Regions from separate parts of the Neptunomonas concharum genome, predicted to be linked through region 1. Evidence: riboswitches for the same ligand, from Rfam matches in the RefSeq annotation. Region 1 holds a riboswitch; each other region holds the start of a gene.
What was found. A riboswitch is a leader RNA that binds a small molecule or an ion and turns the genes downstream of it on or off. The one in region 1 is predicted to bind thiamine pyrophosphate.

Region 1 (4,545 bases):
CTGGTTCCCTGAAGATGTTTCTGATGTGGCGGCCTATCTAAATCGTGAATATTATAAGTTTGCACAGTAATAGTTTTATTTTGCCGTCACGACTAAAAATGCCGACCTAAATAGGTCGGCATTTTTACAGGGCTTTAAAAATTCACTGCTGCAGTAATACCGATCTGGCGGGGTGAGCCAAGCTGAGTATATTGAGTCTCTGCCCAATCGATTCTAGGGTCGTTTCCGAAGTAGAAACCACGCACGGCATAATGCTCATTGGTTAAGTTGCGGCCCCAAAGACGAATGCTCCAGTCTGGCGTTTGGTAACCGATATGTGCATTAACCAATGTATAGCTATCGGAGCGCTGGTTGTGGCTATCAGAGAAATAGAACTCATCCTTGCCTTCTACTTCAATGCCCGAGAACCAATGCTGGCTATGCTTAAAGGCAGCACCTAGCATAAACTGATAGCTCGGTGATTGTGCAGAATCGCGGCCGTCGAAAGCAGCGCCAGAATCGTTTAGTTGGGTTTCCAGTAAACCTAAGCCGCCGAACAGGTTAATGGCTGGCGTAACCTGCCACTGTGCTTCAGCTTCAAGACCATAGCTGTAGGCTTGATCCGTATTATCGATATAGTCGATAAAACTGGTGCCACCGCTCGGCATAGATATCGTGCGGTAGCCTTTGATCTGAGCATCATTTCTGCGTTGATAAAATAGTGCAACTTGTGTCTGCAAACGATTATCGAGCAGGTTGCTCTTAGCGCCTACTTCATAGTTCCACAACGACTCTGTTTCAAAAGCGCGCTGCTCCTCGGGTAAATTTGTGTCTGCATTAACGCCGCCTACTTTGTAGCCAGCAGAGACAAGCGCGTAATAGGTACGGTTTTGATTCGCTAAATACTCAAGTGCTAAGCGTCCGCCAGCGAGTAGGTCGTCTTCATCGGATGTCACGCTGTCGCTGTCGCTATAATCAAACTCGCTTTGCTCAAAGCGTAATCCTGAGGTTAGACGTAAAACATCTGATAAGCGTGATTCTAACTGACCATATACTGCAAAACGTGAAGTTGTGTAATCGCTATTAAAATCTGCATTGTCGGTGCGCTGGCGAAGCAGATCAGTCTCTCGATGATAATAATAAACGCCGGTTACCCAATCGGTTGTTCCATTAAACAGCTCAGCACCGGGAGCAGAAATGAAACGCATCTCCGCTGTTGTTGTAGAGATATCCCTTTTGTAGTTATCAAACCAGTTGTAACCCCAATCCTCGGTTGGGTCATCCGGGTTGGTAAAAAAGAAAGGATAGGCCCAGTCCTCATCGTAGCCATACTCCTGATCAGCTGAGGAGTGACTAAGGCTGGTTTCCAGCGTAAATGCGTTGTGTCCTGTCCAGGTTGATTTCAGCGCAAGGGCTGATGATTCTAGGCGGTCATGCCCAGGCTGGTCAGATAATGTGTGACGATTGTTATCTAGCGAAAAGGCATCGTAACCGTTATCAACATCGGCATAAAAGCCAGTTAAATCGAGCATGTGGTGATCGTTAGCTTGAATGCGTAGCTTGCCGCGCAAAAATGTCTCATCGATATTGTTAGTGTGACTTTTATCGAGATAGTCGTTCTCCATAAAACCGTCACTACGGTTGCTTTGTATCGCTACTCGATACCCCACGTTCTCATTTACTGGGCCGCCTACAGCCGCTGTTAGGCTGCGGGTATTATAGGTCGCTAGCGTCGTTTCTACTCGACCTTGAGTCTTCGTCGTTGGATCGTTAGAGCGAATATGAATGAGTCCTGCTAGAGCGTTAGCACCATACAAGGTGCCTTGCGGTCCACGAAGTATTTCCACTTGCTGAGCATCCATCAGTGTTGCTGCCGCTCCGATATTACTCATATCTATGCCATCCATCGTCACGCCGACGGATGGGTTAACCGGCCCGATAAACTGGCTACGCTCGCCAATGCCACGGATCTGGAAAAAGCGTGCTCGGGATGCGCCATGACTGCTGTTGACGTTTGGCGCAAGTGAGGGCATTGCTTCGGTATGTGATGTGGGTTGTTTTTGTAAGGTTTCTTGATTCACGGCAGTCAGGCTAGCAGGGACTTGATTCAATGCCGCACCTCGGACGCCTGAGGTGATGTAAATGACAGGTAAGTCGTTATTCATTGATCTATTAGTAGCCACGGACTCATTAGCAGTAAGCACAGCCATTGCCAAGACAGATGGATAGAGCGGGTTTAACGTAAAGTGCATACAAGTCTCCGATAATAATGCTTGGAGACCCGGTTGAGTAGCGGGAAAAGTAGGCTTGTAATCGTTCCTATTCCTACGCCGGTATCATCCGGATCAGGTTCAGAGGGTTCGCACATCATGTGCATCTCAGGCCAGGCTAATAGATAGCACTGCCACCCCTTAGGACATACTCATAGTGAGTAAACGGTAGCGATTATACGGGTTACTGTGTGGATGGATAGTAAATTTTACACGTTGCGAAAATTTAGATAGCTCTTCATTCACTCGGGGTGATGACTGTCACGCTAATACTTCCTAGCGGCTTCTATTCGCTTTCGGGTATCAGGGTGCGTTGATAAATATACGTTGCCACTGTTTTTTGTTTTCGCTGCGTCTGGAATAATTTTTTCTAGCGCTGTTGCAAAGGCTTCTGTGTCTAATCCTAGTTTTAACATATGCTCTAGAGCGTACTCGTCCGCTTCCTCTTCTGCTTTTCGTGAATAACCTTGCTGCGTTAAAAATGTAGGGAAAGCAACGATGAGGTCTTGGCCGAACGATAAATTATCACCCACGATAAATACGGTCAGTAAGGCGATGGTTGAGGAGCGTATGACATGTTGTAGACCATGGCGGTGCTTGATATGACCAATTTCATGCAAAATGACACTGTTAAGCTCATTAGGTTGGTCTAACTGCTCCACCAGTTTATCCGTAACAAAAATATCGCCTGAGGGTAGTGCGAATGCATTAGCGATAGGACCGTTGCTATTTTCCATCGTACGAAAATGGAACTTGATAGGGATATCTATATCAACCCGATTAAGAAGTGTGCTTGTTATCTCGCTTCGTATTGAGGCTTGTTGTTCTTCAGATAATGATGAAGGGGTGAAGAGTGTGGAGTCGAGCACCGCTATACTATGTTCCCCAATCGCTATGCTCAGCTCGGCGGGGAGTGCGTGAGCAACTTGATAACTTATGGCGGGTATGCCCCATTTAATGAAGCTAAGAGTCAGTGTCACCACAAATACAATAGAAAAGATGATTAAAGACAGATTCGTCTCTAATGTGTGAAGCCAAAGGTTTCGAGGTTGGCCGGCGGACTTAATCCATGTATCAATCGCTTCGTTATCATGAGTCTCTAACAGAGTACCGTCAGGAAAGGTAATACGACGAGTAATATTCCCAACTCGGTTGCTAATATCGAGGTCACTAATATCCCCATGTAAGGGTTTACCATCAGCGCGGATCAATGTGTATCGGCTACCTTCGATGTGAATGTCAGCCCGCGAGCGGGCTGACTGATTGGCGGGATAGTAATAACCAGAAATCAAAGGCTGATACCTAAGTCACCTTGGAGATCAAAAGCTTCACCTAGTTCATCACCTAAAGCAGACTGTTTCTGTTGTTGTAAGCTTGCATAGTGCGCTAGATCTTGAGTTATCGTGCCCGATGTTGAGTCTGCGCGATAGTTGGCTAAGCGTACTTTAGCAAAAGGTATGGCTAAACCGAGCGTGAAAATAATCAGGAATAAATTTGTTATATGAATCCAAAACAGCGGTTTAACTTGAAGATTGGAGTGCAAGTTAAGTACGTTATCGAGTTTCAACTCGTTAAAAACATGGTTATTAATACGTGTCTCCATGTAGGCTTTAGCCCAAAAACTAAACATAAGTGTAAACAGGTAACCAACCAGAAAAAAGATATTGAACAGCCCTGGTTCTGTACCTGCTTCTTTCTGAGCGGATATCATCGCCCCGGCTCCTGCTGCATAACCTATAGCGGCAATAATTGCAGCAAATAATAAAAAGATCCCTAGGATGAAGAGGTAGGTTTTAAAAAACACGCTGATACTTATATTGGCACTAAAGTCGCCCTGTCCGTAATGGGCGTTGTTCCAACGGTATCGGTACATGAGCGCCTGTACATAGGGCCCCATTGCATAGATGCTGATCATTGCGAGGGCGGCTAAAATGAAGACTGCCATAATGCTATTCATGCCAAACAGCAGCCAAGTTGTACCAGCGATTAACCCGATAGCGACTGCAGGTAAAAAAGGTAATAACAACATGTATTTATAGGCGTTGCTTAACGAGCCATCAAATGAAAAGCGGACTTGTCGATAGCTGGTTATACGAGCATTAAAGCGGTAGCTGTTCCAAATGATCCACGGAGTGGCAAGCAATATAATTAACATCAAGCCGAAGCCGACCTGAGGGAATAGCTCACTTACTGCAACATAAATGAGCAGAGCAATGGCAGCGATAATGCGCCCTTTAAAGATCTGCCAGCCAGTGGCGTGGTATTCAAAGTTTGCATCATTGAAGAATGTGTTACC
Region 2 (4,545 bases), 270 kb from region 1:
TTGCAGCGCTGCAGTGCGAATCGGCTGCAGCAGAAGGTAGGCGATACCCATGGCCATCATCGCTGCTACAAAAGCCAAGCCTAGACTGATGGCAGCGGGGCGGGTAATCATACTCAGGTCCTGCCATCGGGGTGTGTAATCTAGTAATCCCGGTAGCAACGCAATATAAGGGAGCAACAACAGTATCCAGCTCAGTAGATAGATCAGCTTAAAAATATTGGCTTTTTGTCGGGAGGGTTGGGGTGGGGAGTGCGGGCTTCCATTATCCACTGACTGCCATGAGAGCGTGCCGAAACGTGTCATGACGGCGTATAGAGTGCCTGCAATCAGCAGTTGTGACCATGCCAGAGTGAGTGCTTCGGCTATATTAAAGTCATATTTGAGCGCTTGATAAATAGCTACTTCTAATGTGGTTGAACTCGGGCCGCCCCCAAGTGCTAGAACCACTGCAAAGCTATTGAAGCATAATACAAAAATAAAGCCGCTGATCACAGCGGATGATTGCCTCAGTACAGGCCATTCCACCGTTTTAAAGCGTTGCCAAGGGGAGAGTTTAAGCTGTGCAGCCAAGCGCCAACTGGTTTCAGGGATAGCGCTCAGTTGTAACCAGATCGACCGAATCGCTAATGGTGTATTCAAAAAAATATGGGCCAGTAAGATGCCTGACAACCCATAGAGGTTCCAGCCGTTCTCTGTCAGTTGGTTGAGTAATGGTGTTAAAAGCCCTGAACGCCCCAGCAGCGCAACCATGCCAGTAATGACGATCAGCGTTGGTGTTACAAAACAGAGTAAACAGAAAGCGAGAAACCAGCGCTTTGCGGGAAGTGTCGGGCAGTAAAATAGCGCTCTGGCAACCGGAATAGCGAGCGCAACAGAGAGTAATGCACTAAGCAATGACTGTTTTAGGGTAAAGCCTAACAGTTCATAGAAGTAGCTATCGCTTAGTAGGTTAATGTCAGGTGAGGCGCTCCCAAAACTAATCAGTCCATAAAAGGAAAGACAGGTAAAAGACAGCACCAGACCATAACTAAGCCAATGACTCATGGCTAATTGGCAGAAGCGCGCCACTCTCTAATCCATTGTTGACGCTGCTTGGCAATCTGCTCAGCTGTAAAGCCGATGGTTTTAGGCTTGATCAGACTATCAAATGCTTCGGGCAGTGTAACATCGTCGATGACCGGTAACATCCAGTTCGTGACAGGGATAATGGACTGCGCTTTTGGGGAGATAAGAAACGTCAGGAACTGCTGAGCCAGAGCTGGGTTTTGCGCATAAGCTGAAATGGCAGCAACCTCTGTTTGTACAATGTGTCCTTCGGAAAAACGCGCTGCTTTATATTGATTCTTTTGTTCAGCAACCTGATGGTAGGCAGGGGATGTGTTGTAGCTGAGAACATAATCGGCGTCACCCTTTAGGAACATGCTATACGCTTCCCACCAGCCTTTAGTGACGGTGACAGTGTGGCTTGCAAGTTGTTTCCAGGCAGAGGGTGCTTCATCACCATAAACGGCCTTAACCCATAGCATCAATCCTTGTCCTGGTGTACTGGTGCGCGGGTCCTGATAGATAACGGAGGCTTCTGACTCAATCAGGGCTTTTAGTGAGGTAGCAGGTTGTTGAATTTTCTCACTGTCATAAATGAACGAGAAATACCCATAGTCAAAAGGTACGAAGGTATCGTCCTGCCCATTAAGATGTGCACTAATTGGATCGAGTGAAATATTATGAGGTTGTGTCAGTTTCGCTTCACGGGTAATCTCGGTAAGGGAGTTATCCAGCCCAAGCAGAACGTCAGCCTTCGTGCGTGCTTGTTCAATGCGAGCACGGTTTAAAATGCTGACGCCATCTTCTACCGCGATAAATTCAATATCACATTGGCATTCTTGTTCGAAGGCAGTTTCCAGCTTAGGTCCGGGGCCCCATTCTGATACAAATGAATCATAGGTATAGATGGTCAGATCTGCCGCGTGTAGAGTTGTTGCGCTAGAGAGTAATAAGCCTGTAAAAAGTTTTTTCATCATGTCCTTTATTCCCTACGCCGGTATAACCCGGATCAGGTTCGACGGGTAAAATCTCAGTCTGCACCGATACAGACACCCCGATAAGAGGGCGCTATAGTACCATAAGTGTGATCAACAGTGAGTAGTGGTGAAGGATGATAATCAATGCTTAAGGGCATACTAAAATGGCGTTGACCTTAGCGGGGTGGCGGCCTCTTGAAGGCCATTCAGGTACGACGAATACACTATTTGTTGGTACTTATAAAAATCAGCCTGCCGTCCTTAGGATAAATTGTCGCAGTGATATTCCGGGTATTAATCGGCAAAGAGAGCAGCAAGTATTGGCGCGTATAGCAGGGTTTAGTTGGGCTCCTGATGTTTTAGAGTCTTCGGTAGATCAGTTGATCCTGTGCGAGTATCAGGAACTTAGCAATATGCCAGCGCAAGCTGATCTGTTGGCTATTGTGGCGCAGTGGCAATCAATATCTGATGTGCCTGAACAGAAGTACGATTTAATCTGGAAAGGTTACCAAGAAAAGATAGATGCCATATCAGCATCCGAACAACGGGCTTCCCTTCAAGAAAATCTGGATCGGACAAGGCGGTTATTTGGTGCATTGCCTAAGATTCCATATTGCCTAGCGCACCACGATTTACACATAGGGAATCTTTTGCAGAACAAGCAGCAGCTTGTTGTACTCGACTGGGAGTATGCAGGCTTAGGCTCTCCTTGGCTTGATGTCGCGGCATTGAGTGAAGAGTTTGGCTGCGAGGAGGCGGCACTGGCGAAGTTGCCGCTATTTGAACACCTTAATACAGCAGACTTTCAAAGCGCTTTGAAAACCGCAATCGCGCTACGGTCCGAGCTGAACCAGCTTTGGTATGCGCTGGTTCAGCCTGAATCGGCGGATGTTAAAGGGTAACCGTGATGTTAGAGGAAGCTTTACTGGCTTTAGAGATTGCTGATTCCACCGTATTATCGCGGGCAAGTACAACACCCATGCGCCGTTGTCCGGCCACTTCGGGCTTACCGAATAGGCGTAGCTGAGTATCTGGCATCGCCAGTACAGCGTCTAAACCAGCAAACTGTGCCTTATTAGAGTTGCCCTCAACTAAAATAACACTGGAGGCACTAGGGCCATGAAAATGAATGTTTGGAATAGGCAACCCTAATATAGCGCGGGCGTGCAGTGCAAATTCCGATAAATCTTGAGATATCATGGTAACCATACCGGTATCATGGGGTCTTGGTGACACTTCACTAAAGAGTACTTCATCGCCTTTGATAAAAAGTTCAACACCAAATAACCCTCGGCCGCCTAAAGCTTCGGTAACCTTCAATGCTGCATCTTTGGCTGCGCTTAGTGCTGCTGAGGACATCGCTTGTGGCTGCCAGGATTGGCGATAGTCCCCATCCACTTGAACGTGGCCGATGGGCTCACAAAAAGCGGTGCCATTGGTATGTCGAACAGTGAGCAAAGTTATCTCGTAGTCGAAATCGACGAAGCCTTCTATAATCACCTTACCTTGACCTGCTCGGCCTCCCTCTTGGGCGTATTGCCAAGCGCTCTCTATCTGATCTTCAGTTTTCACCGTACTTTGGCCTTTGCCTGAAGAACTCATGATCGGTTTTACAACACAGGGGAGCCCAATGTCCTGAATGGCCGCGAGATACTCTTCACGGGTTTCAGCAAACTTGAAGGGAGATGTCTTTAAACCAAGAGTTTCGCTGGCTAAACGACGAATTCCTTCACGGTTCATGGTTAAACGAGTTGCATTGGCGGTTGGAATGACAGTAAACCCTTCAGCTTCAAGCTCGATCAATGTGTCCGTGGCAATGGCTTCTATCTCTGGGACGATTAAGTCTGGTTTCTCGGCTTGAATGACTTCTCGCAATGCTTCGCCATCCAGCATCGAGATAACATGGCTTCTGTGGGCAACTTGCATGGCCGGCGCGTTCGCGTAGCGGTCAACCACAATCACCTCTACCCCTAATCTTTGTAGTTCGATGACGACTTCTTTGCCTAGTTCTCCACCACCACACATCAACACACGGGTTGCGTTTGCAGCAAGAGGGGTGCCAATTGTTGCCATGAGTTTTTATCCTTCAATGAAAATAATTCAGTCATTATACGTGATCAGAAGAAAAATCAGACATTGGACTTTGTTACTTATTAGCTATACTGAATCATGTGAATTTAGGTAGTACGCATTGCGAAAGCGTTGGTTAGTTTTTTCATATGTCTCCTTTGCCTTCGGGCACTTCAACCGAAATCATTTCGGTTAATGATGGGGCGGTCGAAATGGCCGCCCCTGTCTTTAAAATAATTCTGCTTTCCCTTCGTCTGATTGAAAACTTCTCGTAAACTATCAATTTTGTTACTTCGTGAATGTTCAAATGCCAGATACTCTTAAACAATCCGTTATTGATGCGGGGAAGTGGATTGATCAGCAAGGTTGGTGCCCAGCAACCGGTGGAAACTTCTCTGTTCGTATAGATGCAAAGCACGCTTGGGTTACGGCGTCAGGTAAGCATAAAGGTGCT
Region 3 (4,545 bases), 1.2 Mb from region 1:
CTTTGTACATATGTTGGGTTGGCAGTGGACGTGGGGAGTTGCTCAATTTGTTCCGGGTTTGAAGCTTCCCTTGAAGTCTTTAATTGATTATGAGCAGCTGCTCGCAGGGCATCCCGCTGCGAAAGAGATCAATCATGATCCTCTTATCGTGTTTGACTATCCTTTGGCGACATTGTCTAGCCTTTTCTCGTGCCGGTTGGGTATCAGTCAACATCGTTACCCCTTTAGTTTGACCGTTTTGCACGGTGATAAGGATGAAGTGCTGTCTTGGGAGTATAGCGAGCGACTGGTTAAAGCCTTAGCGCAACCTTTACGTTTGGTTAAATTACCAGGTGGGCATATGCTGCCTTGGGATAATCCTGAAATAGTGGTCAACGAGATCGCCAATGTCGTTCTGCCGTCCAAAGCTCAATAGCGTCATAAACTTTTAAAACAGGTGTAACAAAAGCGTCACCTTTGGGCTGAGATAATAGCGCATCACTCTAGCATAGGGGGCCGTGATGCGATCACTTCAGGCGCTTCATTCTCTGGATACACTAGCGTTCCACTGGTTTCAGGCCTATCGCAATATGCACTCGGGTGTTGCGTATTTTAGCCGTTGTGTCTCTCGTTTAGGTGACGGCTTCGCCTATGCTATTGCAGGCTTGTTACTTGCTGTCTTTGAGCCGAATAACGGTTCATTATTTTTACAAACAGGCTTGATCGTTTATCTGCTGGAGCTTCCTCTCTATCTGTTACTAAAAAATACAATAAGACGCTGTCGCCCAAGCGAGTTGGCAGGCGTTGATGCACTGATTCAACCCTCAGATAAGTTTAGCTTTCCATCAGGACATTCAGCGGCAGCGTTTGTATTTGCGACCTTGCTGGTTCAATTTTATCCACAGCTGTTTTTTCTGGCCTATTCGGTAGCGGCCCTGATTGGCCTGTCGAGAGTGATGCTGGGAGTGCATTATCCTTCAGATATTGTCGCGGGAGCAGCACTTGGCGTTGTATGTGCTGAAGTTGTGTTTCAGCTTCTTGGGGTTGGTGTATGAAGGTTCTATACGGTGTTCAGGCAACAGGAAATGGACACATTACGCGTGCGCGAGTGATGGCTCCCGCGCTAGAAGCAGCAGGTGTAGAGGTGGATTATCTTTTTAGCGGGCGACCTGCTGAGAAGTTGTTTGATATGGAACCCTTTAAAGCGTTTCAGGTAAGACGTGGTTTAACTTTTTGCATGGGTGAAGGAGCGAAGGTTCAGCTCATGAAAACGCTGATGCAAAATAGTATATGGGAGCTGCTTCAGGATGCGCGCTCATTGGAGTTGGATGCATATGATTTGGTGTTATCTGATTTTGAGCCTGTCACCGCATGGGCTGCAAAGCTCAAGAAAAAGCCAAGCGTAGGATTAGCGCATCAGTATGCATTTCTGCATAGTTTACCGGATCGTTATCGATCTAAATTATTAAAGCCGGGTGTGAAACTATTCGCACCTGTTGAGAAGGCGGTTGGTGTGCATTGGGATCACTTTGGCGGCGCCATTGTTCCTCCTTTGATACAACCCCCTCGTTTTGAATCGACGGATGAGCAAAACCTAGTTCTGGTTTACATGCCTCATGAGCGAGACGAAACATTGTACTACTGGTTTAGTGGCTTTCCTGATCATCAATTTCATGTATATGCTGATGTGAGCGGACCAAGCGTTAAAGGTAATGTCCATTTTTTACCGCTGAGCAGAGAGGGATTTGAAAGGGATTTGGCAGCGTGCTCGGGTGTTATTACAAATTGTGGATTTGGTTTAGCCAGTGAAACTATGCAATATGGTAAAAAATTACTCAGTAAGCCAATGAAAGGGCAAACTGAGCAGGCATCTAATGCATGTATCTTACAATCTTTAGGCTTGGCGACCATTATTAAAGAGCTAGATGCAGAGGTTATCAGTGAGTGGCTAAGCGCTTCACATCCTGAGCCACGTTGCTTTCCTGATGTGGCATCCCATCTGTCGGACTGGATTGCAAACGGATGTACGAAACCTATTGATCAAATGGCCAAGGACGTTTGGGGTTAAAGTTACAAAGCTGTTGGTGTACTTGAATCTATTTGCTGCTGATTTGGCGTGTTTTGGATAAAATAATGATGGCTGGTGGTTATATTTTACATGAAGTAGAGGTGCGAAGGCTTTATATTCCTTTATAAAGCCTTCAATCATGGCATCCATTTTCCTTGCGGTTTGGTGTATCCTTTCGAGCTTCCGTTTGTCCCTTCCGCTTGCCTTGGCCGTCCTTGAATTCGTTCCTTGAACAGGAGATCCACACTTCTTATTATGGCGACTCTGACTTTTTTTTATATAGGAAAAAGTCCTATTTTTATTAGGTTATTGTTGAATAGTTGTTCATAATTTCTTACAGGTTAGCCATGGACAGGTACACTAATTAGCCTTACACTGTTGTAAATCTTGTCGGGGTGCCTAATTGGGCTGAGATTAAACCCGCTGAACCTGATCCAGTTAACACTGGCGTAGGAATCGAGATGTCCCAAGTTTTAGATGATTCGTGTAGTCCTCCTGTTATTCTTACAATCGCTGGCTCTGATACTTCGGCAGGGGCTGGCATTCAAGCAGACCTTAAAACCTTCTCGGCATTATGTGCTTACGGTGCCACTGTTATTACTACTTTAACGGCACAGAATACCTGTGGTGTTAGAGCGTCCTATCCTGTTCCAGCTGACCAAGTAACTGCCCAACTTACCGCTGTATTGGATGATATGCCTGTGCGTGCTATTAAGCTGGGGGCACTAGGGTCGGGTGATAATGTCGCTGCGATTATTGAAACCTTAAATAACTACCAGCCTATCCCTTTGGTTATTGATCCTGTCATTACCTCCAGTAGTGGTACTCGTTTGTTGGACTCTGAAGGTGAAAGCTTGCTCAAAAGCGCATTGTTGCCGCGCTGCCGCATTGTCACTCCCAATATCCCTGAAGCTGCTTTCCTTGCCCAACGCGTAGTGCCGAATACGCTAGCAGGCATGTATGAGCTGCTTAATCCATTACATGATTTGGGGATTGAATGGGTGCTGCTCAAAGGGGGGCATTTATCTTCCCAATACGAAGCGATAGATCTTCTATCAAACGGTACGGAGGTCATTGAACTGAGATCTGCTCGAACACATACAAAAAATACGCACGGGACAGGGTGCACGTTGGCATCAGCCGTTGCTGTGGGAATTGGGCGAGGGCAAGCAGTGCCTCAAGCGGTTAGGTTCGCTAAAGAGTATATATCAGGGGCTATTTTGGCCGCCGATCAGCTTCAGGTGGGGCAAGGTTCTGGGCCTTTGCATCACTTTTCACTCCTTTGGGAATCCTTTGAGAGAAATAATATTAAGTAGGGTGAGTTATGTCTGATAACACAATGTTGAGTCAAAGTGCCGTTGTGGACCAAGCGTCCGTACAGCCTTTTCCGAAATCGCGTAAGGTTTATATTGAAGGTAGCCGTCCGGATATCCGCGTACCAATGCGAGAAATTTCTCTAGATGACACGCCGACTGCCATGGGTGGGGAAACAAACGCGCCACTTTATGTATACGATACGTCTGGACCCTACACTGATCCAGATGCGGTGATTGATGTTCGAAAAGGACTTGTGCCCCTGCGCAGTGCTTGGATTGAGGAACGGGCGGATACGGAGCAGCTTAGTCACCTCTCTTCAGAATATGGTCGCGCACGTGAGGCTGACTTGCGTTTGGACGAGCTGCGCTTTGAGCTGACGCGCAAGCCGAGACGTGCAAAAGAGGGAAAGAATGTCACTCAACTGCATTATGCACGTCAGGGGATTATTACCCCAGAGATGGAATATATCGCTATTCGTGAAAATATGAAGCTTGCTAAAGCGCAGGCTGAAGGTCATCTAGTCGCGCAACAACATCCAGGTCATAGTTTTGGTGCACGCTTGCCCAATGAAATAACGCCGGAGTTTGTGCGCCAGGAAGTTGCCGAGGGTCGAGCTATTATCCCCTGCAATATCAATCACCCTGAATTAGAGCCAATGATTATCGGTCGTAATTTTTTGGTGAAAATTAATGGCAATATTGGTAATTCTGCGCTGACCTCTTCCATTGAAGATGAGGTCGAGAAGATGACGTGGGGTACACGCTGGGGGGCCGATACGATAATGGATTTGTCGACCGGAAAAAATATCCATGAAACTCGCGAATGGATACTGCGTAACTCACCCGTTCCTATTGGTACAGTGCCTATTTACCAAGCATTAGAGAAAGTAAATGGTGTTGCTGAGGATCTCAACTGGGAAGTATTCCGTGACACTTTGATCGAGCAGGCAGAGCAGGGGGTGGACTACTTTACCATCCATGCGGGTGTGTTGCTGCGCTATGTCCCGATGACGGCAAAACGTATGACCGGTATCGTCTCCCGAGGGGGTTCGATCATGGCTAAATGGTGTCTTGCTCACCATGAAGAGAATTTCCTTTACACCCACTTCGAGGAGATCTGTGAAATTTGCAAAGCCTATGATGTCGCCTTCTCATTAGGTGATGGGTTACGTCCTGGATCCG

Region 2: linked by a shared signal. The riboswitch ahead of thiB (thiamine ABC transporter substrate binding subunit) and the one ahead of F0U83_RS09065 (TonB-dependent receptor) in region 1 are both predicted to bind thiamine pyrophosphate.
Region 3: linked by a shared signal. The riboswitch ahead of thiD (bifunctional hydroxymethylpyrimidine kinase/phosphomethylpyrimidine kinase) and the one ahead of F0U83_RS09065 (TonB-dependent receptor) in region 1 are both predicted to bind thiamine pyrophosphate.

The regions. Positions count from the first base shown of each region.
Region 1 covers NZ_CP043869.1:1,942,908-1,947,452, reverse strand. The annotation lists gene F0U83_RS09070 (hypothetical protein) at 1-70, shown strand, start outside; gene F0U83_RS09065 (TonB-dependent receptor) at 135-2,231, opposite strand; TPP riboswitch at 2,285-2,401, opposite strand; gene F0U83_RS09060 (M48 family metallopeptidase) at 2,516-3,541, opposite strand; gene F0U83_RS09055 (YjgN family protein) at 3,538-4,545, opposite strand, start outside.
Region 2 covers NZ_CP043869.1:2,209,014-2,213,558, reverse strand. The annotation lists gene F0U83_RS10425 (ABC transporter permease family protein) at 1-1,068, opposite strand, end outside; gene thiB (thiamine ABC transporter substrate binding subunit) at 1,047-2,021, opposite strand; TPP riboswitch at 2,014-2,111, opposite strand; gene F0U83_RS10415 (phosphotransferase) at 2,186-2,923, shown strand; gene purT (formate-dependent phosphoribosylglycinamide formyltransferase) at 2,913-4,094, opposite strand; gene F0U83_RS10405 (methylthioribulose 1-phosphate dehydratase) at 4,399-4,545, shown strand, end outside.
Region 3 covers NZ_CP043869.1:3,114,944-3,119,488, reverse strand. The annotation lists gene F0U83_RS14795 (alpha/beta hydrolase) at 1-415, shown strand, start outside; gene F0U83_RS14790 (phosphatase PAP2 family protein) at 501-1,034, shown strand; gene F0U83_RS14785 (MJ1255/VC2487 family glycosyltransferase) at 1,031-2,047, shown strand; TPP riboswitch at 2,429-2,520, shown strand; gene thiD (bifunctional hydroxymethylpyrimidine kinase/phosphomethylpyrimidine kinase) at 2,509-3,363, shown strand; gene thiC (phosphomethylpyrimidine synthase ThiC) at 3,372-4,545, shown strand, end outside.